Regions from separate parts of the Nostoc sp. C117 genome, predicted to be linked through region 2. Evidence: predicted binding sites of a transcription regulator. Region 2 holds the regulator's gene; the other holds the start of a gene.
What was found. Region 2 encodes NtcA, which controls nitrogen genes in cyanobacteria. Its sites were predicted from a motif close to TNTGTANNNNNNNNTACANA; they were not measured.
Positions count from the first base shown of each region.

Region 1: ACFG4S_RS10775 (DUF3155 domain-containing protein) is a predicted target of NtcA. The motif match lies at 3,650-3,669, and genes of this name have one in related genera.

Region 1 covers NZ_CP170991.1:2,354,045-2,366,545, reverse strand. The annotation lists gene ACFG4S_RS10795 (hypothetical protein) at 1-281, opposite strand, end outside; gene ACFG4S_RS10790 (DUF3611 family protein) at 484-1,062, opposite strand; gene ACFG4S_RS10785 (PadR family transcriptional regulator) at 1,806-2,153, shown strand; gene ACFG4S_RS10780 (cofactor assembly of complex C subunit B) at 2,206-2,736, shown strand; gene ACFG4S_RS10775 (DUF3155 domain-containing protein) at 3,304-3,621, opposite strand; gene ACFG4S_RS10770 (sensor histidine kinase) at 3,908-5,263, shown strand; gene ACFG4S_RS10765 (S-layer homology domain-containing protein) at 5,802-7,040, opposite strand; gene ACFG4S_RS10760 (conjugal transfer protein TrbI) at 7,403-8,119, opposite strand; gene ACFG4S_RS10755 (hypothetical protein) at 9,060-9,338, shown strand; gene ACFG4S_RS10750 (hypothetical protein) at 9,435-9,620, opposite strand; gene ACFG4S_RS10745 (helix-turn-helix domain-containing protein) at 9,634-9,813, opposite strand; gene ACFG4S_RS10740 (hypothetical protein) at 10,483-11,967, shown strand; gene ACFG4S_RS10735 (NAD(P)/FAD-dependent oxidoreductase) at 12,029-12,501, opposite strand, start outside.
Region 2 covers NZ_CP170991.1:5,490,229-5,502,729, forward strand. The annotation lists gene ACFG4S_RS23595 (GumC family protein) at 1-658, shown strand, start outside; gene ACFG4S_RS23600 (choice-of-anchor Q domain-containing protein) at 1,041-2,453, opposite strand; gene ACFG4S_RS23605 (hypothetical protein) at 3,559-4,020, shown strand; gene ACFG4S_RS23610 (hypothetical protein) at 4,217-4,639, opposite strand; gene ACFG4S_RS23615 (SLBB domain-containing protein) at 4,987-6,450, opposite strand; gene ACFG4S_RS23620 (ABC transporter ATP-binding protein) at 6,862-7,845, opposite strand; gene hisB (imidazoleglycerol-phosphate dehydratase HisB) at 8,027-8,674, opposite strand; gene fabI (enoyl-ACP reductase FabI) at 8,788-9,564, opposite strand; gene ntcA (global nitrogen regulator NtcA) at 9,945-10,616, shown strand; gene ACFG4S_RS23640 (DUF3084 domain-containing protein) at 10,785-12,275, shown strand; gene ACFG4S_RS23645 (resolvase) at 12,501-12,501, shown strand, end outside.

The DNA.
Region 1 (12,501 bases), 3.1 Mb from region 2:
TTACTATTCATGTTATTTGCTGCTGCAAATGTCCTTTGAGTGATATTTGGTGCTTCCTTCTCGTCTTTAATTTGTCCAGGTGAAGGTAACCAGTATGCAAGTACGCTTGATAAACCACCCCAGTAAAGGGCAATATTATTGTCGTCCCCTCCTGAGCCAAGCTTGAAAATGCACAGCCCCAGCACAATGCTACTAAAGAAAACCTGTACAGCAAATCTCCAAGTTTCTTGATTAAATTTCCGTGCTGGTTGATTTTTTGTAGTGTAAAACTGATTTTTCATGGTGTAAAACTTCCAAAAAAGGTGTTTATCATTCCTATGCCACTTTTGAGGCGGATGTTTTTTTCAAATAATCTATAGTTTTCTTCACACCTTCTACTATTTATTACGGAAACATAGGATATAATTTACCAATTAATTTCCTAAATATAATAAAAACCCGGGGAAATTACTTACTATCCCCGACTTGCGCTTCTTAAGCTTATTAAGCTCGGTTGATGCGATTCAGTAGCCAAAGTGACCCCACAAGCCCTGCAAAGTGAGCTGAGACAGTGTTGGTGTTTGCCTGTACCACAAGCATATCTAAACCGCTAATAATTCGGGTGGGGTCAAAAAGTTGGGTAGTTACCGCTTGGGGAGATATGGATCTTGCTACCAGCGTACCAACGATCGCCTGCGCTCCTAAAAGAGTCACCAGCGTTCCCCCTAAATTCACCCACAGTCCTAAGCGTAATACCTGCACAGTCTCGCTTTTCCGAGGGCGGTTACTAGGGTTGGAAGATTCAAGTTGCTTGCCAATTCTGGTGTAACGGTAAGCTAAATAAATCCCACCACCCAAAACAACTAGTCCACAAACAGCTAAAAATACACCAAAGCCAGTCCCCGCATTATTACTGGGACTACCAGCTTTCTGACTAAAGATGGCGAACAGCAACACAATTATGCCAGAAACAACACCTAGTACTAGCTGAATCCAAAAGCTAATCCAACCTATAAGGCGAAAAGTTTGGGCAATTGCCCGGAGAGTAGATGAAGATGATGGGGCATCGGGAGTTTGTGACATACTGTTTACAAATGTGCTAAGTGCTTTTAAGGGAAACGAAGACATGGGGACAAGGGAGATATCAATGCAATGCCTGTTTGGCCAATGCCCCATGCCCCATACCCCTCAGGAGTGCTATTAGCGGATAGCTAAGGTTTAGCCCGTGCTGAGTAGTGAATGGGAAATTTCAGTTCTTTACTCAGAACTCGGAACTGTTTTCCCCCATGCCCTCTTTGATAAATTTACTATCACATTTACCAGATAGGACAAGAGAATCACAAATCCAGAGAATCAGTAATGATTACTTTTTAGCTGTGTCCATCAGCATAGTAGCCTTAACCCAGACATATTCTTTACCTTAAGCTTTTAGAATCTGCATTGGGAAAATCACTGTAATACAAAGTGTTTATTAATTTTTACAGACAAAATAGCATTTTACCTGTAGAATTTCTTCGATGGTATCTTATTGCTTAAACAGTTCTAACGAGTTCGGCATCACTTACACACCAAAACAGTGACTTCGCCACTGTGTGTTCCCTCCTCACTACACCGTATTGAGCTTGAGTACGGGTATATTCTTTTGTGCCCTCAAACTCGTAAACTCGTCCCACAACTTTAGAGGTGTGGGTAATTATTTGGTGTTTTCGTTTGGAAATCTAGCTTTAGTAGTTTTATATACGCTATTCATCACTGAGTAGCAATATATACTGACTGCGAGGATTGTAGACCTTACCCTAAGGCATTTTTTTAGCCATTCATTAACCATGAAACTTGAGGATATATATCAATTTTTTGAGAATCCTCCGCCAACTTACCTTTGTCAGGAATTAGCAGTTTGTTACATACTGTCTATTTTGTTACAAGGGGAATCCTACGGAACCGAGTTGATCCAGCGATTAGAGACTGAATATCCTACCTATAGGCTTTCGGATACCGTACTTTACAGTGCAATCAAATTTCTGGAAGACGAAAGGGCAATCACTGGATATTGGAAAAAACTCGAAGGACGGGGACGCCCCAGGCGGATGTACCAAGTTTCTCCCGAATGGCAAGTTCAAGCGCCGGATTTAGCTTTTCTTTGGCAAGACTACATTAACAAGCGAACCAAGTAACGAATAATTGATAATGAATAAGTCTCCTCCAGTCAAACAATAACAATTAGTTATGGATACTCCTATTCTGCCATCTACCTTGTTACTAACCTTGTTGTTATCGGTTGGGCTGTTTTTCTTTATTCGTGCTTCGACTAAAGACCGTATAGAAACAGCGCACCTGGTCTCTGAGGAAAATGAAGCTGCTTTTATGTCTCAATTAAAAGAGTATTTTCGATCGCGGTCTTACCGAGTGGCAGCGGTAGACCGAGAATTAAACCAAGTAACTTTTGAAGGTAATGTTCGCCCTAGCTGGTTCTTAGCTATATTTCTCACTCTGCTGGCAGCTATTGGTATTGTTTGCTTATCACTAGTGGTGTACCTACTTTTTCCTAGCCTCAGTACTGTGGTTCTTGGAATGGTACTGCTGTCACCTTTGAGTGGTCTGTTTTATTGGAAAAAATCTGGAAGACTTGAGAAGGTGTCGCTCAAAGTCGAAACAACTCAGAGCGAACAAACCTCCTCAAGTAAAATTACTGTGGTTGCCCATCGAGATGAACTCACTGAGTTACGAAGGACTTTACAGCTAAAGGGTAATGAATAACTATTGGTTCTTATGACCATCTTTTAACTATGATATGCAGATTTCTGACCCGATCTACTCTTGAGGCAATGGAAAGTGTTCTTATAACTCCCCGAACTCAAAGTACAGGGATTCTCCGGTCAAACAGCAACCGCAGACTGAGCCTGTCTTACGTTGCCTCCCGAACTGGTTGATGCCCCAACCAGTTTGATAGTCAGGAGTCAGTCAAGACTGTTGCTTTGTCAATTTTCCCCATAACTTGTGTCGTGGGGAAAAATTTAAATCGAGCGATTTAAATTTGTTGACAGAGCTTGCTTAACAATCCATTGGACAAGAGCGCAACTTCACTAGCGCTTTGGGATGCGCTTGGCTCTATACCTACTCCCTTCCTCCGCATCATTCAAACTAATATCAAGCCATGCAATCCAGCGTGGTTTGAGACTAGTTAACTTTCCAATTACCTAGACTAGGTTGACTGGCAAATCACCTACAAACTAAAAAAAAATTAAATTTTGCATAAACTTAGCAACTTTGCCAGTTAATTATAGTCAGGAGCCGCATTCAATGCGTAAGATGACCATTTATGGTTTAGCGAGTAGCTAAAGCAAGAGCTTCTTGACCTGGCGAAGGTTCTAACACCCTCAAGCTCGGAAACAAGAAATGGTTTTCCTCTACGTATTGAGCACCAAACAGTCCCTTTTCCGCCCAGAAATAACGGTCTGTGGTGTGTTCGTTTCGCTTTACGAGTAACAACGCAGGTGGCAAAATACCTTCAGCTTGAATGAATCTTCTCGCTGCTGTCACAGGTTTTTCTTCACCACTTTCGATGCTATATTGAGGCACATGTTCCAGAATCCGCCGTCCTTCCTGCCGACGACGACTTTTTCTTTTGCGTCTCCTTGCCAACCTATTGTCCTCCTCTTTCAAGCTATAGATTGTAGTGATAGCTACAAAATCCGTCGTCATTATATAAGTTCTAGTTCAAAAAATCAACACTTTTTTAACTTTTGATTCAAAGAAAGTAAGTATCTTTGAAAATAGATAATACAAAACTCGCTAAAATATAATCTCCTGATACAAATCATTACTCAGAAGAATTTTAGTTAAGCTGTATTAAATAAAATAAGGTAAAAACTAACTATCCTTTTTTAATCATGCCTTAAAATCTGTAATCTTGAGCAAGAACGAAAAAATGTTAATGTCTGCCAGTTCGGATTTTCTTGCTCTGTGCCGAGAGCAAATAGCACTCCTCACCCAAGGGCTGGGGGCAACTTTAAGTATTGTATACCTGACACAAGAATTGGTAGAAACTCCCTCAGGTGACGCAAAACTGATTCCTGTGGTGATTTATCCAGAAACAGCATTATTACCGCCACGAGAGGAAACTACTGAGATCACAGCACCCAAGCAACTTCGAGTTAGAAATACCTTGCTATTACCCAACGATCGTCAAAGGTTATTGAAGGCAGGATCGGAATCTTCAACTTCGTCATGGGAGTCTCAAATACCAGATGGATCTCAACCTCATTTAGAAGAGGAATACTTACTTACGGGTAACCAAATTGTTTTACCTCTGGTTTATGAGGGGATGATGATGGGTTTATTGGTTACTGGTAGGGAAAATCAGGCATGGAACGAAAACGAGCAAAGTCAGATTCAACGAATAGCTCAAACACTGGCCATCGCTTGTATTTTAGATCAGCGACGAGCATGGTTGCAGCAACAGTTACACGAACAGCAAATTCTCCAAGAAAAACAGCGAGATTTGCTAGATAACCTGTTGCATCAGTTTCGTAACCCATTAACAGCGTTGCGGACTTTTGGTAAACTGCTATTGAAGCGACTCCGACCAGCAGATGCTAACCGAGATGTGGCAAATAGTATTGTGCGGGAAAGCGATCGCCTCCAAGAATTACTGCAACAATTCGAGCAAGTAATTGACTTGACAGAGACAGATTTAGCACCGCTACATCTGGCAGAAAAGGAAGTATTTGTGGAAGCAACTGTCCAAAAAGATGCTAAACCACCGCTATTATTGCCGGGAACTGGAGATAAAGCAGTTGCATGTTCCATAGCAGATATATTAGAACCATTATTAATATCAGCCAAAGCGATCGCCCAAGAACGAAAGCTAAAAATCATAATTGAAATTAAGCACAATTTACCCCTAGTACGTGCGAACATCAAAGCATTACGAGAAGTATTAAATAATATTATTGATAATGCATTGAAATACACTCCTACTGGTGGCAAAATTTTGATCCAAGCAGGCCAAAAAAAAGCTAATTTTTTAGGAATTGCCATCAGTGACAACGGGCCTGGTATTCCAGCCGAAGATTTAGAGCATCTTGGAGAACGGCATTATCGGGGTGTACAAGGACAAACAGAAATCCCTGGTACAGGTTTGGGTTTAGCGATCGCTAAACAATTAATAGAGCAAATGCAGGGCGAAATCGAGGTTTTCAGCCCTGCAATTCATTCTCAGCTAACTTCACCCAATAGACCGGGAACTACATTTATTATTTGGTTACCAGAAGTTGGGAATTAGTCATTTGTCATTTGTAAATACTAGACCTCTTGCCCTCATCCCTCAACCCCCAATACGGTTCGGTTAAAGGGTAAGAGATAAAGGGACTGATGTTTTGAATACATCCTTTCGCCTTTACCCCTTACCCTTTCCCCAGACCACACTTGATTGTGAAAAATGCTTATCCGAACCGTATTGCCTCAACCCCTTCTCCCAAATATTGGGAGAATTGGAGACAATTTCAAAGTCCCTCTCCCAGCCGTGGGCTACGGTGTACACACAAGTGGGAAATATTAGTCTGTTAAGGAATACTTGGCAAGTAAATTATCTGTCTTGACGGCGATTTCTCACGTCTCTCTAACACGTCAGTCTTTTAGACGCGATTTATCGCGTCTATAGAACATGATGGCTTTCTGGCTTATGCCAAGGGTATTGGGATAAAACTGGTGACTTGTGTGTACACCGTAGCCCACGGCTGGGAGAGGGATTTAGGGTGAGGGCTTTTAATTCATCCAAGAAGTCTACTAATCCCCAATGCCCTATGCCCCATAACCAATGCTTATCTGACTGAAACCAACAAGTTTTGATTGATTGTCATTTGTAGATCGGTATTTGGGTCAATTGCGATTAAGTCTACACTCTTTTTACCAAAGAATAGACCAATCAACGCACCAATACCAGCACCACCCAAGACTTCTTCTGTGGCAATGGCGCGATCGCCTGTGACGGCAGAGACGGCAGCGGCGGCTCCTGCGCCCAATACGGTATCTTTAATAATTGAAGTAGTACTAGTACCCTTGTTGACGCTTTCAGTTTTGGTAATCACTTCAGAAGTAGCGTTAAGTTGATATTCTTGACCTGTGGTCAAAACCAGTTTCTGGGCAACGAATTGAGAACCACCTGTAGCGGGTTTGAGTTGACCGATAACTTGACTACCAGCAGGAATGACTACAGATCCGTCTTGCGTAACCACGTTTTGCGATACTGTGAGTGTCAAAGGCGCTGTTTCGTCCTTTGTGACCAGAATTTTTTGCGCCTTGTCATACTTCACAGGGATAGCAGTCCCTTGGGCAATTGTGACAGATGTAGGCGTTGGGGTAGTAGAGCCAAGAGCCACAACATAGGGCGAGTTAATTGCTGAGGCTTGATTAGAACTGACTAACGCTTGGTAAATAAAAGCTGCTACTTGGGCGCGAGTGGCGGTTGCAGTGGGATTGAGGAACTTCACATTAGGATAGTTCACCACAATTTGCTTTTCTGTTGCTGCGGCGATCGGGCTACGGGCGTAGCTAGCGATGCTAGAGGCATCATTGAAGTATTGCAGAGTGCTTTCGGTATTGACGGGAGCATAGTCGAGACCGTTAGCGAGTGAAACTAACACCTGTTGGCGGGGAATAGCTTGGTTAGGCTCAAAACGATTGCCGGGATATCCTGATAGGAAACCAATGGTATAGGCTTGTTGAATGGCACTGGATGCCCAATAGTTGCTAGGCACATCAGTAAAACTGATTGGCGATCGCTGCTGTGCTTTTTGGAAAGCTTTGTTTACCATAGCAGCAAATTGAGCGCGTGTTACCGGTTCTTCAGGATGGAAGCTACCATCAGGAAACCCAGCAATTACACCTCGCTGTGATAATTGTTGAATAAATTCTGCTGCCCAATAGTTAGATGAAACATCAGAAAAAGTAGTTTGAGCAAAAGATGGTGCCGCTGTCATGAAGGGTGCTATAGTCCCAACTGTAACGCTCAAAGCCATCAGCGTAGCTGTTCTAGATTGCCAACGATTTAAGTTAAACATTATTTTTTACTCCGTCACAATTAGTTTTTTACTGTTAATTAATTAGACATTTACTGAGGTATAAGGTTCCCTTTTATTTGTGCTGTTTGTCAAAACCATTACTTTAGTAAGATAGCCATCATTAAAAGATATCTGTCAATATGAGTAGAGACTAAAAATAGTCTGAGCATCTGATTAACTCTTAGGCCAATTCAATAATTATTCCCATAAATATCGATATCAGCTAAGACGAATAGAGAGATAGAATAGTTGCTGAAAATAGATTTTTTGGGGGTTTAAAAATGAAGGCAATCGCACACTATAGTTAAAGTGGCGATCGCCTATTAGGGGTGATTAAAGTCACGACTTGAATTGAGTGAAGTCTAGTAGCGCGATGATGGTACTAAATTCAAGTTAGAATTCAGTGTAATCTTTAAATCCTGTGCAGGTCTTAGGACAAACATATTTGCTTCTTTTTTCCGCAATAGGACACTCGCACCTGCACCCGCCGCGGCACCGATAACAGGTTTTAAATCATCAATTCTGCGATTACCAGTAAGTAGCGAACCTAAAACACCAGCACCCCCACCAATAGCTGCATCAGTTAGAACCTGACCTGTGCTGGGTCCTTGTGTAACTTTTTGAGTTGTAGTGTATGTCCGAGAAGTTGCATTAATTGACTGGCGCTGACCATTAGGAAATTCTAATTCTTGAGCTACAAACCTTACCCCTTTTCCTTTGTTATCATCTGTATCTCTTGAATAACTATCTAAGTCAACAGCTTCTAGTCGTCCATTTACTTTAGTACCGGCGGGAATTAAGACATTTCTATTTCTGTCGATAATATCGTTCGCTATTCTCAAGGTTAGAGATTTACTTTCACCAGGGGCAATGGTAATTGTCTCTTTGTCATAGGTGACAGGAAGAGCAACCCCAGAAGGAATAGTAACGTTTCCGTATTGCCCAGCTCTGTTTTGCCCAATATTATAAGATTGAGCATTAGCAGGAGCCAAGCTGAATAGGGGGCTAACGACGGTTGTAGTAACGGCCATTGCCATAAGTGCAGCAGTTCCAGATTTCCAGTGATGTAGGCGAGTCATAGGTGGGTTGTCCTTTGTGTATGTGATATGTGTAATGACGATGCTTCACTGAGATTGTTTCTGACCATTTTTAAACGTGACTTTAAGCATATTCCGAAGGTAAAAATGCTGACAATTAAGACGAGTCTGTGCTTAGGTGTAGCTCATCCTAAATATCGTGTCTCAGGATTTTTATCTTGCTAATGTATCTAGCTAAATAGGAGACGATACACTTGCGGGACGCAAAATTACTCTAATTGTTTCTGAACTAAGTATTATTCATTACGTCTGCATATTCACACCATTGAATAGAGATAAGCAGACTTAATACCAACTCTTACTTCTATTCTATAGCAATCTTAAATTATTTGTGAACAACTAGAACCCAGATTTGTTAGAGAACTCGAAGAGATAAGGCTTGGAACTTAGATAAATCAAATAGAATTACTATAGATTTATTTCTTAGTAGTTGGTAAGTACTTTTTTCAGAGAATCGCTCAAGTCAATTTTATTAAATAACCACTGATGATACTGAGTGAACTGCAAAAATTGACTATGAACGCACTTATTACTCTAGATTTACTTGGTAATTTGTTCTATGATGAAGATAGTGGCAATTAGTAAATAATTAGGTAAGTAGGCACAATAAAAACAAGGTATATTGAGTTTTGTAAAAAACCCTGAACGATTCATTTATAAGCTCTTTGCTAAGTTTACACTTCGCTACATAGATTGATTTTTTAACGCCAAGTTACTTACCTCCCAAAACTGCGTAGGTTTTGGAATTTATTGGTTGAGGCAAGCTGTTCTTGAGCAGGAGGAGAAATGGAGGCAGGAGAAGAGTTTTGCTTCCTCTACCTGCCCTGCTTATCCGAGCAGTATTGACTTAGCTACAGCCTAATCTTCTGGCTAGTATTTTGCAAAATTGTGATATTATTCTAGCTATTTGGAAGTTCTAATTATGACAAATTCGACTGAAAAGCAAAAACAAAAGTATGCTAGGTTCCAAGAAATTTTAGAAATTGGAAAGCATCGCTACGTAAATGCTGGCGGAAATCCTCAACGTTATCGGGTAGGTTTTAAAGGTCAGGATTACTTGACAGATGAAGAGAGAAAAGAAGCAACCAAAATCATGAGACAAATGTTTGGTATTTCTATCACAAATGGTTATATTTATTGTCAGGGGAATTCTTTGGATTTACCGGAGAATTCAGTATTAGCTAAAGAGAAATTGGAATAACAACAGATAGTTAACAAAAATAACGAATAAATTACCTGTAGGACTGAAACATAATCTATGTGCTACATGGGTATTTAATATTCCTGTTGACGCTGTTTAATCTCTGCGATCGGTAATAGATAGCAAGGTATTTTCTATTTGCTGTCGTACTTCGCGGATGATATAACAATCACTATTCAAACAATCTACTAAAAACTTATTAGCATTGTAATACTGGTTTACTAATTTCTTCTGTCCATCGCTGAACTGCCAATTATGAGTAGTACGATATTTAATCACCACTACTCTTAATTTCTCATACTAAGTTGCGTTCAGAAGTAGTATTCTTTCGTTTTTTTCCGCGTCCTGGCGCTTCCCACAAACCTCCTAACCCCTGAACTTGCCAGCGTTTTATTGTCTGCCTGACCGTTTGTTGTGCCCAACCTAAATACTTTGCAATCTTACGTACATTCCATGCGTGGGCATTGAGGCGCAAAGCGATCGCTCGAGAGTTTGGTTCGACGTGTTACTTTGTGGTACTTTATCAGCACAACTGAGTTCTTTTAGTGTCAGGCTTTCTTCAGCAGTTAGTATTATTCTTAACGCCTTATGCATCAGCTATCACTTAATTTCTGCACTCTATCTATCTTACGTTTTTTTTGGTTGACCGACTTGTCAATCAGATACTGATACTGAAATCAATCCTAAGTAAGCAAGTGAGTAAGTATAAAAATGTCTCTGCGAATACATTTTTCATTTAAAATTTAAGGAAGATGTAATTATAGAAAATAAAATGTTATAATTATTAACTTTTAATTTAAGGTAGATAAAGCTTTATTAGCCAATACAATTTAGTTTTCAACTAAATTTTAGGTTTTAGGTAAAAAACAACTAATTGGTTTAAGTATTGGGTTTCTATTCTCTCCCGCTCATCCCCAAAGGTAATTCGAATTCCGCATCTGCCTCTTCTTGACGGGGAAGAGCCTCATAGTGTTATAACGGCATCAGTCTAGATACAAAATGGGTAATAACCAATTGATTACTAATTACTGGTGCTTAGAGAGAGTTAAACTTAGCTTCTAGAGCAAACCCCGATCGGACACAGTTAATAAGCAATGCTAACGCCAGCACTGCTGAATATTTTTAAGCGAGTGGGTCAAGAGTGATGAATGAAGCTGACACCTCAAATAAGGGGACTGTGATGGAATCCCTAAATTCTGCTAATTCGCCACAATTAAAGCAGGCGAATTGTCCCTTTTACTCGGTTGTGCCTAATGACAATATGGCAATTTCAAAATTGCCACTCCTCATGCCAGCTGAAGATACACAATTTTCGGAAGATACTACCCAGCAGGACTGGGTTGCAGAGCCTGAAAGCGGCAAACAAGCACTTCTTGACTCAGAATTTCACAACCTGCTGGCATTGAATGAAGAATTGCGTGTGGCTAACAATAACTTGTACGAACAAGTAGAACAGCTAAAAGACAACCTAGCTGAGTCCGAAAAGGTTTTGCAGTGGCAGAAAACGCGTTCTAGCGTTAGTGAGTCGATGCTCAACCAACAAACTCAAGAACTAGCTGCCGCCCAAGAACAAATAAAATCGTTATTTCAACAATTAGAAACTGCTGTACAAACTGTTCAACGCCAGGAAATTTTCATTGAAACTCATAAAGCGCAACTAGAAATTAGCCAGCAACGCCTTGCCCAGCTAGAAAGGGAATGTACGTTGCTACACACCACTAACAGCGAACAGTCTCAACAGTTATTGCAATCAGACAATATTTGTCGGGAGTTACGCACTAGACTTATGCGCCAACAACGCCAGACCCTACAATTTAAAGCGGCTCTGGAAAAATGTCTAGATACACCTGTTCCTGGGTATGATTCCTTAGACGATACTGCAAAACATCCTAAAGATATCACCTCCTCACAAGGAAGATTTTCTCGAAAAGCTCGGTCTTTGTTTCCTAACGCACAACCGATTCAACCTTGGTCAGCGGAACCAGAATCATTGACTGATAATGTAGATACTTCTTGGGGGGAACCTTCACCACCAGTTCCATTCCAAAGAAATGAACCTACTCCTACTCCTTCATCTTCTTGGAATTGGTCAGTTAAGGAAAACACACCAGCACCAGCACAACCTGTCCCATCTTCCAAAATTGACGATTCCCCAGATAAAACCGAAGCTGTTTCACCTTTGGAGTCGTCAAACTTAGATCAGCAATTAGATAGTCTCATCCAAATGTTTTTTACCTCCCAGCCAGTATCTGCATCACCATCGGTTGAGACAAAAACGGATGTAAATAGTAATGTAGATGATGCGCCTATCTGGGAAACTTTAGCAACAATTTTACATAATGATGAGCAAGTAGAAAATCCCCAGGAGGAGCAATTGGAGGCAGAAATCAATCCCCCTGCAACCACCTCTACTTCATCTCATGCCAAGGTCTTTGTTGAAGAAACTGAAGATTACTGGTCAGAAGTTTCACAATTGACACAGTTGGAATTGTCTCCAGAGTCATCCGATGATAACGCCAATGATGTCAGTTCACCATCACCCGTGGTTTATCCCCAGCGTCCACCCAAAGGGCGCAAGTCTTTGGCATCTGTGGAACTACCAAATTTTCGCCCCAAGGGGAAGGAGTAGTGCTGAGTGAGGAGTGAGGAGTTAGAAATTCTTCCGTACCCCTCCACCCCATACCCAATCCCTAATTAAGAATCCTTGTTTCTGATTTTGGAATTATGGCTTCTGAGCTAATTTTTGTTATCGGAGTGCCCGATCGCGGTTTACCTGTGGCGATGGCGTAATTAATCGCTAACAGCCTCAACCACAATGCCGGATTCCGGGGTTCCAACCAAGAACCTACCCGGCTCAAGAATTGCGGGAACCACGGACTTAGTAAAGCACTCACTAAGGCATGACGAGAGAAGTTAAAATAACTACCGAGCCATCTCACTAAATCCTTAGGCCCAGCCAGTTCCCAAATCCATAAAAGCAAGGCAGGATTTTTTCTCGCTGCTTTGAGTGCTAGGCGGTTAAAAGTTAACCAATCACACTTGTCTTTAATAAAGTTATCTGCGACTTCTTGGGGTTCGTCTGCTAACAACCCAAAGAAGGTATTCAGCATGGCGTTTACCCGCTGGGGTGGTAAAAATTTCCCTGTGGGTACCATCATCCCTT
Region 2 (12,501 bases):
TCAAGCTAATCTAAAATTTCTGAGTTCAGATAAAGTACTGAAAACAATTGTAGTAACTAGCGCAGTTCCGAAAGAAGGCAAGTCTACAGTTTCAGCTAATCTGGCAGCAGCGATCGCCCAACTAGGACGTAAAGTTTTACTAATTGATGCAGATATGCGAGTTCCTTCTCAGCATCATCTGTGGCAACTAACTAATGCAGTTGGTTTAAGTGAGGTTCTTGTAGGTCAAGCCGAATTTAACATCGCTGTATCTAAAGTAATGGATAATCTTGATGTCTTAACCGCTGGAGTTAGACCTCCCAATCCCCTTGCTTTGCTTGACTCAAAACGTATGGCATCACTCATTGATAACTTCTCATCTCAATATAACTATGACTTTGTGATTATTGATGCCCCTCCGCTTCTTTTAGCAGCCGATGCTCTGACTTTAAGTCAGATGACTGATGGAATTTTATTAGTCGCTCGACCTGGGGTAATTGATTCTAACAGTGCTAACGCAGCTCAAGAGATGTTAGAGAGATCTAACTATAACGTCTTAGGTTTAGTTGTGAATGGAATCACTGATAAAAATGAATCTAGTACCTACAAATATCATAATCACGAATATTTTCAACCCAGAGAGTTGACAAAAGAGCTTAAGGGACTTGCAAAAAAATAAAACCTCCAAAATTAATTATGTTGGCTCTAACTATCTCCTTATGGGAATTAAACCATAAGTAAAGTGAAAGCCTTACAAAGTGAGTGTAAGTTATGAATAGGTGCGAAGGAGTTTCAAGCTAATTTAACTTATGGGTTAAAACTTTTACTACCTCGACAAAAACCACGAATAAGCTGATCTTGTAATGACCACCTCATGATTTTTAACGGCATCCAGAGGATGTCGGAAGTTTAACTCTCAACTTTCTGAAATTGGTATTGGTATAAGTTCCAAAGAAAGAAATGAGTGAACGATGAATTACAAAAATGGGTTGTAGATAAAAGCCCTGTAGAAATCAGGATTTTGCCATACAACCCAATAATAGTATCCTCTTAACTATTTATTATTGATTTTCGTATGCTCCTCTATCGGGTGCTAAACCCTCTACACGAGGACCGCCTAGAAAATCGTTTGTTACACTGGGAAACCTCACACCACTATTGATTGCCGGACTTGTCGATTTGACTCTAAAGTCACCACCAGGGGCATTTACAAACTGTGGATCTGCGACAATATCGTTCGGTCCGGGACGATTTGCAGTATAACCGTTGTTGTTGTAAATGTTGTAGTTAAAAACAGTGTTGGTATTTTTCGACGGATTATAGTTTATTGGTACGCCACGCTGAGAATAAAGGATGTTATTGAGAACTCTGACATTCTTTCCATCATTAATCGAGATTTGTCCGTATAAAATTTCTGGACTTTGGCTATTCTGATAAGAAGTGTTGTTGATAATGTCGATATGATCGCTTTTGAATGTATGAATGCCGCCACCACCATTTTTATATGTGATGTTGTTGGCAATCAAAATACGTCCTTGATATGCACTCAATTTTGATCCAGCCTGATCGTTTCTTGCACGATCAACAATAATCCCATTGCCGTCTTCGATTTTTCCGTTCTTAAACCAAGGAATATACATTCGATTGTTATAGACCTTGTTCCTTGTCAGAACCATTCTATAGCTATCGGTGTTGTTATTGTAATTCCAATTGTTGAGGAGTGAAATACCACTACAGCCGTAGACTGCATACCAGGCATTATTGTACACCTCATTGTTATCCAATGTCAGATAGTCAGATTCCAGCGCTCCAATTCCTGCACCACCGCAATCATGTACCTTATTGTTCAGAATACGTATGTGATGAGTATGACCCCTTCCTCGCCCAGAAATAGTGATACAGTTTCCATTCGTCAGGGGATTTGATGCATTGCTCCTCTGACTCATGGCATAATCCAAATTTGTATTATTATTGTTCCCTACAACCTCTAGCCCGTTCACCTCTATATAGGCAGCTCCATCTGTAATCAAAATTCCATGCCATCCATTGTGCTGAATTTTGGGGGAATCTCCAGGATAAGCTGTATACGTAATCCATGCATCTGGAGTGCCAGAGCGTGTAATTCCTAGTACTACACCACTGGGATGGCTATTCTTATAGACTCCGTTCATAATGAATACCGTGTCACCAGGGTTGGTAAGGTTTGCGGCTCTTTGAATAGTTCTAAATGGGTATTTAGTAGAAAGTCCGTTATTTTTGTCGCTTCCACTACCACTAACGTAGTATTTTGTCCCAGTCGGAACTGCGCCGATCAATTTGCGATTGGGTAGTGTCTTTTCTGGAACACTCGATGACTGAGGAACGTCTCTAATTGCAGACCCTGTTATTTTCTGTCCTTGAACTAGACCAGTTAGTGCCCAGGGAAGTACAACAGAGGCACTCAAACTGAGAAAACTCAAACCATGAATCATCATAGGGTAAAAAAAGAAAGGTTATGTTGCAAAAACTGAACTGTCAATGGTTACTCACTCTAGCCTTAGTAAGTAACTGATTAGTGGATACGGTCGTATGACTGCCGTTTGTAAGTTTATACACGGTTTTTTAGGTTTGCACCTGCGAGTTTCCTCGCAAATATTCCTCAAAGTGTTTTTGAGCTTGTGTTCCAAAAATTGTCTAATATCTGGTAATAATACTGAGAATATATTATTACTAATCAGGATTACCCTTTTAATGGACATCAAGCAACCGTACAAATGGCGTCATTTCTAATTCGACATCATTCTACTGTGTGTATGTGGGATCTGTGGTTAAGATAGTGTATCTCTCATCAATCAGTTAATTTAGTTAAATAATTCTTATGATAATAAGAATCAAAATATGGACGAAAACAAGGTAGAAAGCAGTACAGCTTACATATACTTGTAAAGTATTCTCATTATCATAAAAATTCAGAGTAACTACAATAAGCTTTCAAAGATTCTATGAATGCAGATTGAGAATTTTCAGTAAGGACTCTAAGTAAGTTGGCTAAGATCGAGATAACTATATTAAGAAGGGTAAAGAGAAAGGGAAAAGGGGAAAAACTTTTATCCCTTTCCCGTTTCCCCTTAACAAAACTTTAGATCATTGATTTAATTGCGTCTGAGTAAATAAGATATCTAATATTTGTCAATGAGTAATACTACTTAAAAATTGCCAATGATTTTATTTTCTACCCAATTTTCGGTGAGCAATGCCTAAAGTCAAGCAATTTTTTACCGCAGTATTCTCTAATTGCTTCAGCATAAGTTTAAAAACTTTTAAATACCAAGTTGGCTGATATCCCTCTCCCAAGCAAATACGGTTTCTTAGGAGAAGGATAAACAAGAATTGTAAGTTAATAAATCCGTGTTCCTTAGAGTCAACACCCTACTACGGCGCTCCTAGAGAGGAAATCGACTCTTGGAGCGATCGCCATTGTAATTTCTCCGTGGATGATGGGTGATGGGCAGATTGCATAAAACTTTCAACACCAAACTATAAGTCAATGTATTGGTGTTCATCTCAAATTATTTGCCATCAAGGCAGGAAAAACACGCAATGTACATTCAGAAACTTTCTGCATCTCTATTTTCGGCAACTGCCTTATTAACTGGAACTACTTTGGCTGTCTTGGTTAGCTCTACAACTCTTTCACTTGTGTTTGGTCATTCTGCTCAAGCCCAAGGACTACCTTATGGGCCAGATACTTGTCGTCAAGGCTATGTTTGGCGCGAAGCCGTTCCTAATGACCATGTTTGTGTCACACCCAAAACCCGTTCTCAAGCTGCAAAAGACAATAGTCAAGTCGCTAATCGGATTCAGCCTGGTGGAGGCCCCTATGGTTCTTTCACTTGTCGTCAAGGCTATGTTTGGCGCGAAGCTGTTCCTAATGATTATGTTTGTGTCACACCCAAAACCCGTTCTCAAGCTTCAAAAGACAATAGTCAAGCCAATAATCGCCGAGCTTCAAGTGGTGTGACCATTGACAATGGAACCCAACTCAATCCAGTTCGCGACTAATTGTATGGGCCGATAGCTCAAAGTCTTCATCTTTTGTAACCATTCAGGGGGTAGAAAAGCGTTGCTTGCGGCCGTTAGGCATCGCTCCCCAGCAAATACAAGCGAACGCCTAGAACATCGCCCCCATCAAATCAAGAGAGGAAAAGTTACACCAAACAGCGATCGTTGCAACAAAGTTAGTCCAGGGGGCGATCGCCTAATTCAGCCAAAATCCACCTATTTTTCCATCTTTGAGGCTAAGTCTAGCTAAGACATCATCACCACCATCAAAAAATGTCAGTTTCCATAAATAAACTTGATACCCTTGCTGTTTCAGATTTGCCAAGAAAACTGCCGAATACCCTTTTTTGATGCGAGGAGCTAACTGTCCACTAACTTGTGTAAATGTTTGCTTTGTAATACCTTCTTTGAAAGCAGCATTTCCAAGAGAAATAAACTGAGTGTAGTTGTTTTGTTCAAGAGCATTTATCAGGCTTGTAAAAGTTCTTTGCACAGACTGTTCTGGTTGATTACTATGAGTTGGTTTTACTTGCTCGTTCACAGCTTGTACATTTTTTACAGCTAAGGTCAAAGGTGACATGATAACAACTGCTGCAACTACCAATCCGATCTTATTCATTTATTTTGTTGACCTCCTTGAAGACTTATTTAGTTAAATATATTCGTAAAAGCAGGGTGTATATACTAAAAACGGCTTGAAACTTTACTTTGAAACGCTAGAAATATTTAAAATATAATGCTTAAATTTTTTTATAGTATATAAATACTATGAAAAGTTAACCCGATTACTTCTAAAACAGTGAGTATCGAGTATGATGGCTGCGCCGTTTCCTAAAAGAAAAACTACCGACCCTTAGTAGTTTTAGCAATAGCGATCGCGTTGGAAAAAAAAATGGATAACGATAATGGAATTACGGGGGCAAGAAAGTTTGACTAACGCCCCCAATTGGTACGTGTATCTTAAATCTAGATGCCGAACAATCTCAAAAAACTAAAGATAACACCTAAAGGTCCAGTTATAGTGTTTGTGGTATCACCGACTTGCGCTATGCCAGAGCGGCCAACTACTACAACATCATTATTGCGGAGTATAGGATTAGTTTGCTCGTTGATCCCAGCGGAGAAATCCATTTTTACTATACGTTTAGTGACAGAACCATTAGGGTTGAGGCGAATCAAATCAACAGCCTTACTATTAGCTCTCGCATCATTAAATCCGCCAGCAGCGAGTATGGCTTGATTTAAAGAGCTATTTGGCTGAACGTTTGTTAACCCTGGTTTTTTAACTTCGCCGACCACACCAACTTGAATGCTTGTAGGAGACAAAGTAGTGGTAGCTAATTGAGTAGCTTCTGCGGGGTTGATTTCAGTTGCTGTCGGAATAACAATCGTATCTCCGTCTTGCACGATGATATCTTGGTTGGCATCACCACTTTGCAATAGTTGCCAAAGATTGATATCTATAGCTTGTTCTGAACCAGTTCTTGTAGATCGGCGTAGCTTGAGATGACGAACATCAGCTTGTGCTGTAATTCCCCCAGCTAGTTGAATAACTCGTGTCACATTTGGTAGACCAGTGGGAGTAGAACTACCGCTGTTAGTGGCTCCGGCTCCCTGGTCAGTTACGCTACCTGGGGTGACAAGATACGAACCGGGACGGTTAACTTCTCCAATAATTGTTACCGTGCGGGGTGTGGTTTGGCTGGCGGCAAAGTTAGCAGCAAATAAATTGCGCGATTCTGCTATGTTGAAGTTAGTCGCAGTTGGTACAACTATAGTATCTCCATCTCGCAAGGTAATATCCTGTGATAACTTACCTGTTTGGATCAACTCTTTCAAATTGATGGTGACGGTTTGCTCTGAAGAGCGTCCTAATTTACGCCTTAATTGCACTTGAGTCACATCCGCAGCTAGAGTGACTCCCTGAGCTGTTGTCAATGCGGCTAATATCGTGGGGTATTGTACACCTGGATTGTTCCCTGCACCTCCGCTCAAGCTTAGAGTATAAGCTCCTGGACGTGTCACTTCCCCGGCAACAAAAACATTGATGGGGCGAGGCGATAACAAATTAACTGAGATTAAGGGACGTTTGAGAAAGCGAGAATATCTTCTGGCAATTTCATCGGATGCCTGTTCAGTTGTTAGCCCGAGGACTGGCACACTACCAACTAAAGGTAGGTTGATGGCTCCACCTGGAGGAATTTGGTATTCACCTGTATATTCGGGTACTTCAAATACATTTACACGTATGAGATCGCCTCCTCCCAATGAATAATTAGTATCTAATTGTGTTTCTGTGTTTGGTGTAGTTGGTGATAATGGTTGTGTCTGAGCTTGGCTGGCAGATGACACAGCAACATTGACAGCAGTTAACAAAGCCACACCCACAAATGACTGGGTAAGGAATTTAAACAAACTTGTGTTAAGCATATTTTTCTAATACTCTGAAACTACGATCAATAAAGTACTGTCTAAACATTTTTCTTTTGACTATACCTAAGTATTCAAGTTCCCCGACACTCTTATTTTCCTAGAAAAGTGTGATTTTCCGGATAAAATTTGTCTGTTGAATTTGATTTTTTAATGAAGTTAATTTAAAGTTAACTTTGTTGAGATATAGCAATTATCAAAAAAACATCAGACTTATACAAATTAAGTAGGTCTATACAATAGTTTTTTTTGTTGTCTAATGAGGCAATTATGAATAGATTTTTTTACCAAAGTCAACTTAATGATACTTTAAGTTTGATTTTATTAAAAATTACAGTAAGTAATAATTTTTCCGATAATTTTTATGCCTAGATATTCACTTTGCGGACAGAGAATTATTTGGCAATAAGCTTAATTGAGGGAGTTCTTTTTTCCTTGAATTTGTTCAATAAAAAATTCTTCTAGGGAGTGACGGGACAAGTTCATCGCAATAATTTTACCCTCCATCAGACGAAGACTAGCAAGAAAATCATAGTAATCATTTTGTAGTGTACCTTGCCAGGAACCATCAGGCTCAAATATGAGAGTGGGCATCCATTTTTTGAGAATTTCCCAATCACCACCTTGACCTTTAACGTGATATGTGTCGTTTCGGTCTAAAAGTTCATTGAGAGAACCAGAGCAAATTAATTCACCTTGAGCGAGGATAGCAATGCGATCGCAAATCTGTTCTACTTCACTCAGAATATGGCTATTGAAAAAAATCGTCTTCCCAGCTGCTTTAAGTGCCAGGATAATTTCCCGCATTTGATAGCGCCCCACCGGATCGAGACCAGACATTGGTTCATCCAGAAAAACTAATTCTGGCTCGTTAATTAGCGCCTGTGCCATGCCAACACGCTGTAGCATACCTTTGGAGTAGCGACGTAGTAGCTTTTTCCGGGCATCGACTTGGGATAAACCCACTAACTCCAACAGTTGGGGAATGCGTTGGCGTTGGACGCTGTGAGGAATTTGGAATAATCCAGCGGCTAACTCTAAAAACTCCCAGCCGGTGAGATAGTCATATAAATAGGGATTTTCAGGCAGATAGCCGATATGTTGCTTAACACTGCGATCGCCTATAGGCTTACCCAATAATAATCCTTGTCCAGTGGTTGGACGGATAATCCCCAACAATAATTTTAAAAGGGTGGTTTTACCTGCGCCATTTGGTCCGAGCAAACCAAAGGTTTCGCCTTTGTAAACTTTTAAAGAACAGCTTTTAAGAGATACGACTTTTTGATTGAGCCAAAAACCAGTGCGATAAACTTTTCGCAACTCAGAAGTTAGAACTACTGGCTGAGTGTCAGTCGTATTAAGTTGAGAATCAGAGTCATCTGCAACAGACTTCATCTCGGTTAAATCACTATTTACCAGCTTAATATTAATTACAATTTACCCAGTAGGCTGATAATAACCATCTCCATCTGGTCTGTCAATCATCCCAAATTGGGGAGTAGAGACGCGATTAATCAGGTATTTACAGGAGTAAACAGTTTTCTCTTCCCCTACTCCCCCTGTCTCTCCCCACCTCCTACAACACGCCCTTAGAACTGGGAATTACGCCAGCACGACGGGGGTCGATTTCCACCGCCAATCGCGTTGCCCTGGCAAACGCCTTAAATGTCGCCTCAATAATGTGATGGGAATTAATGCCATCCAGTTGGCGAATATGGAGTGTCATTTGGCTATGGTTTACTAGTGCCACGAAAAATTCGCGCACCAGTTGGGTGTCATAAGTTCCTACGCGTTGGGTAGGAATTTGCAAACCGTAGCTGAGGTGAGGGCGTCCGGAAAAGTCTAACGCTACCTGAACTAAAGCTTCATCCAATGGTGCGAGAAAATTACCAAAGCGGACAATACCTTTTCTGTCGCCTAATGCTTGATGCAAAGCTTGTCCCAAGGTAATGCCTACATCTTCGTTGGTGTGATGGTCATCAATTTCCCAGTCTCCCTTGGCTTGGATATCTAGATCGATCAGTCCGTGAGAGGAAATTTGATGCAACATATGATCCAAAAATGGAACACCTGTTGTTGCTGTGCATTTTCCTGTCCCATCAAGGTTGATAGTAACTTGGACATTAGTTTCCCCTGTGGTGCGTTTAACTGTAGCAATCCGAGGGGTTTTAGTTGACTGATCGTCGTAGTTTGAAGAATTAACTTGCCGATTAGTTGTTTGCATAGGGAATGGGAAATGGGGACTGGGGACTGGGGACTGGTGGGAAATGGGGACTGGGGATGGGGACTGGGGACTGAATTCTTCCCAATACCAAATCTCCAATCCCCAGTCCCTAATTACATTCCCATAATTTCATATCCTGCATCTACATACAGAATTTGTCCGGTAATGCCGCTGGACAAATCACTACACAAAAAAGCCGCAGCATTGCCTACTTCTAACTGAGTGACTGTGCGTTTTAGGGGAGCTACTTGCTCTACATGATGAATCATATCCAATATTCCGCCCACTGCTGAAGATGCCAAGGTGCGGATTGGGCCTGCGGAAATGGCATTGACGCGGATATTTTGCGACCCTAGTTCAGCAGCTAGGTAACGCACACTCATTTCTAAGCCGGCTTTGGCAACTCCCATAACGTTATAGTTAGGGATTGCTTTGACACCGCCTAAATATGTGAGAGTGACAATACTACCGCCCTCTGTCATCAAGGGTTTAGCTGCACCACTTAACTGCACTAGAGAATAGGTACTGATTTCTAAAGCGGTGTTGAAGCCAGAACGAGAGGTTTGGCTAAAATCTCCGGTCAAATCGTCTTTGTTGGCAAAGGCAAGACAATGGATGAGGATGTCTAGTTTTCCCCACTTTTCGCGTACTGTCTCAAAGGTAGATTGAATTTGTTCGTCGTTTTGGACATTACAGGGAAGAAATAAGCTGGGATTAAGGGGTTCTACTAATTCCGCAACTTTTGTCTCCATTTTGCCGCGTTCATCTGGGAGGTAAGTAATTCCCAGATTAGCTCCTGCTTTATGTAATTGCTGGGCGATGCCCCAGGCGATGGAGCGGTTATTGGCAATACCTGTAACAAGAGCATTTTTTCCAGTCAGATTAAGCATAAAAATTGTAAATGCGATCGATGATTAGGAGCATACTAGAATCTGAGTCACGTTTTGTCTTTGTTTTATACACGATTTGCAAAAATGAATATTGCCAGGGGTGTTTGCTGTCACAAAATTCTTGATTCTTTCTAAAGATATTCTCAAATTATCTTTATTTGTTCTTCAAAAAACCTTTTTAATACACCTAGTTAGAACTAATTATCAACGATTTATAGCTGAATAGATCAACAATTATGTATCATTATAAACAAAGAGTTAGGAAGCAATTAGTTGGAGTATAGGAAAGAACAGAAAGGTTGACGGTGCTTTATTGTTTTTTCGGGTGTATTCTTAGGTAATCAGTTTTTGTTTTTCCGGCATTGGGTAGGGGAAGGGAGATGATCGTGGTACAAGATAAAGCCCTAGCAAATGTTTTTCGTCAGATGGCGACCGGGGCGTTTCCGCCAGTTGTGGAAACGTTTGAACGCAATAAAACGATCTTTTTTCCTGGCGATCCTGCCGAACGAGTTTATTTTCTTTTAAAAGGTGCTGTTAAACTTTCCAGGGTGTACGAGGCAGGAGAGGAAATAACGGTAGCGTTGCTGCGAGAAAATAGTGTTTTTGGTGTATTGTCATTGCTGACGGGAAATAAATCCGATAGGTTTTACCATGCGGTTGCATTTACACCTGTGGAATTACTGTCAGCGCCAATTGAACAAGTCGAGCAAGCACTCAAGGAAAATCCAGAATTATCAATGTTAATGTTGCGGGGTCTGTCTTCGCGAATTTTACAGACGGAGATGATGATTGAAACTCTTGCTCACCGAGATATGGGTTCCAGGTTGGTAAGTTTTTTATTAATTCTTTGTCGTGATTTTGGAGTTCCTTGTGCAGATGGGATCACAATTGATTTGAAATTATCTCATCAAGCGATCGCTGAGGCAATTGGTTCGACTCGTGTTACAGTTACTAGGCTACTAGGGGATTTGCGTGAAAAAAAGATGATTTCTATCCACAAGAAGAAGATTACTGTGCATAAACCCGTTACTTTAAGTAGGCAGTTCACATAAAAACAATTGGAGGAAGGGGAGTCGGCGCGTGTTGTGTTTTTAAAGATCGCACAAATAGCTAAAGGAAAATTGAAAATTGACTAATTTCAGCTATTGCCAATCTCCACTTCCGCACAGACAATGGTCAAAAGTAGTAGGCTGTATCTGGAAGGATTTCCGTAGCTAAAGATGACCACCGGATACATCCTCATCGCAGCAATTTTAATTCTGGGAGGCGTAATTGCAACCGTGGGCGATCGCATCGGCACACGAGTTGGCAAAGCCCGCCTCTCACTTTTTAACCTCCGTCCGAAAAATACCGCTGTAGTAGTAACTATTTTTACAGGCGGCTTAATTTCAGCATCAACCTTAGGTATTTTATTCACTGCTGACGATAAATTGCGGCAGGGAGTCTTTGAGTTAGAAGATATTCAAACAGACCTCAGACAAAAGCGGGAACAACTAAAAACCGCAGAAACTCAAAAAAGTCAGGTAGAAAGTGAGTTATATCAAGCAAGAATTGCCCAAGCAAAGGCACAGCAAGACTTGCAAACAATTAATCAATCCTTGCAGGCGGCAAATACCAAGCAAAGGCAAACCCAAGCCCAGCTAAATCGCACCATTAGCCAACAAGCCCAAACTCAAACTGAACTCCAACGCACTCAAGGGCAACTAGATCGAGTTGTCAGTCAGTATCAGAAGGCCATAGCTGAACTACAAAGCGTTTATAACCAGAGAAAGGAACTACAGGCGGCAGTTGAATTATTGAAAACAGAACGTCAACGACTCTATGCTGACGCCAAAAAAGCAATTGATGAAGCCAAAACAGCAATAGAAAAACGCGATCGCGAACTTGCTAACCGCCAAGAAGCTATAGAACTGCGCGATCAAAAAATTGGGCAACTAGATCAACTAATTCAAAAGCGTAATTTAGAAATTACAGCTAGAGAACAAGTGATTGCCAAACGGGAATCTCGCCTGAAAGAATTAGAAGCACAACAGGAACAACTAGAACAAGAAGTAGCAAGATTAGAAAAATATTATCAGTCCTACCGCGACCTGCGTCTGGGTAAACTAGCTTTAGTTCGCGGTCAAGTTTTGGCTGCTGGTGTAGTTCGTGTCACCCAAGTCGCTGCTGCCCGTCAGGCAGTGATCCAAATTTTACAAGAAGCCAATCGCAACGCCAACCTGGAATTGAGTGAACCTGGCGCAAATTCTGCAAATGTAGAGCTTGTGCGCGTGACTGAAGAGAGGGTTGAGCAATTGAGCAAGCAAATTGAGGATGGTCGAGAATACGTGGTGCGAATTTTCTCAGCTGGTAATTATGTCAGAGGAGAAAAGCAAATAGAATTTTTCACCGACATAGCGCGAAATCAATTGGTCTTTTCTGGGGGGGCGCAGCTAGCTACAACGAATGCTGACCCCAGAACCATGACATCCTATCAGTTACAGCAGCGATTGGAAATACTGATTTCTGCTTCCCAATTTCGGGCGCGTAATGCTGGAATTGTCGAAAATGTGCAAGTAGATGGAACTTTCTTGCGTTTTGTCACCCAACTCAGGCAATATAATCAGGCATTGGAAATTAGAGCGATCGCCGCAGAGGACACTTATACAGCTGGTCCCTTAAGAGTGAAACTAGTAGCAATAGTCAACGGACAAATTATTTTTAGCACTTAAATTAAAGAAGTCAGGAGCCAGAATTTAGGAGTTAGAAGTCAGAATACAATTGAGATGAGTGCGGAAAGTCACGACTCGGCGGCTTACGCCCTATACGCCGAGAGGGCAGTTTGCCTTAGGCATTACAACTTGCCAAGACAGACTCGCCACTAATTGATTCTGATTACTGTTAGCGCAGCGGGGCGTAGCCCATTTTGAATTCTGAATTCTTCTTTTTAATTACTTA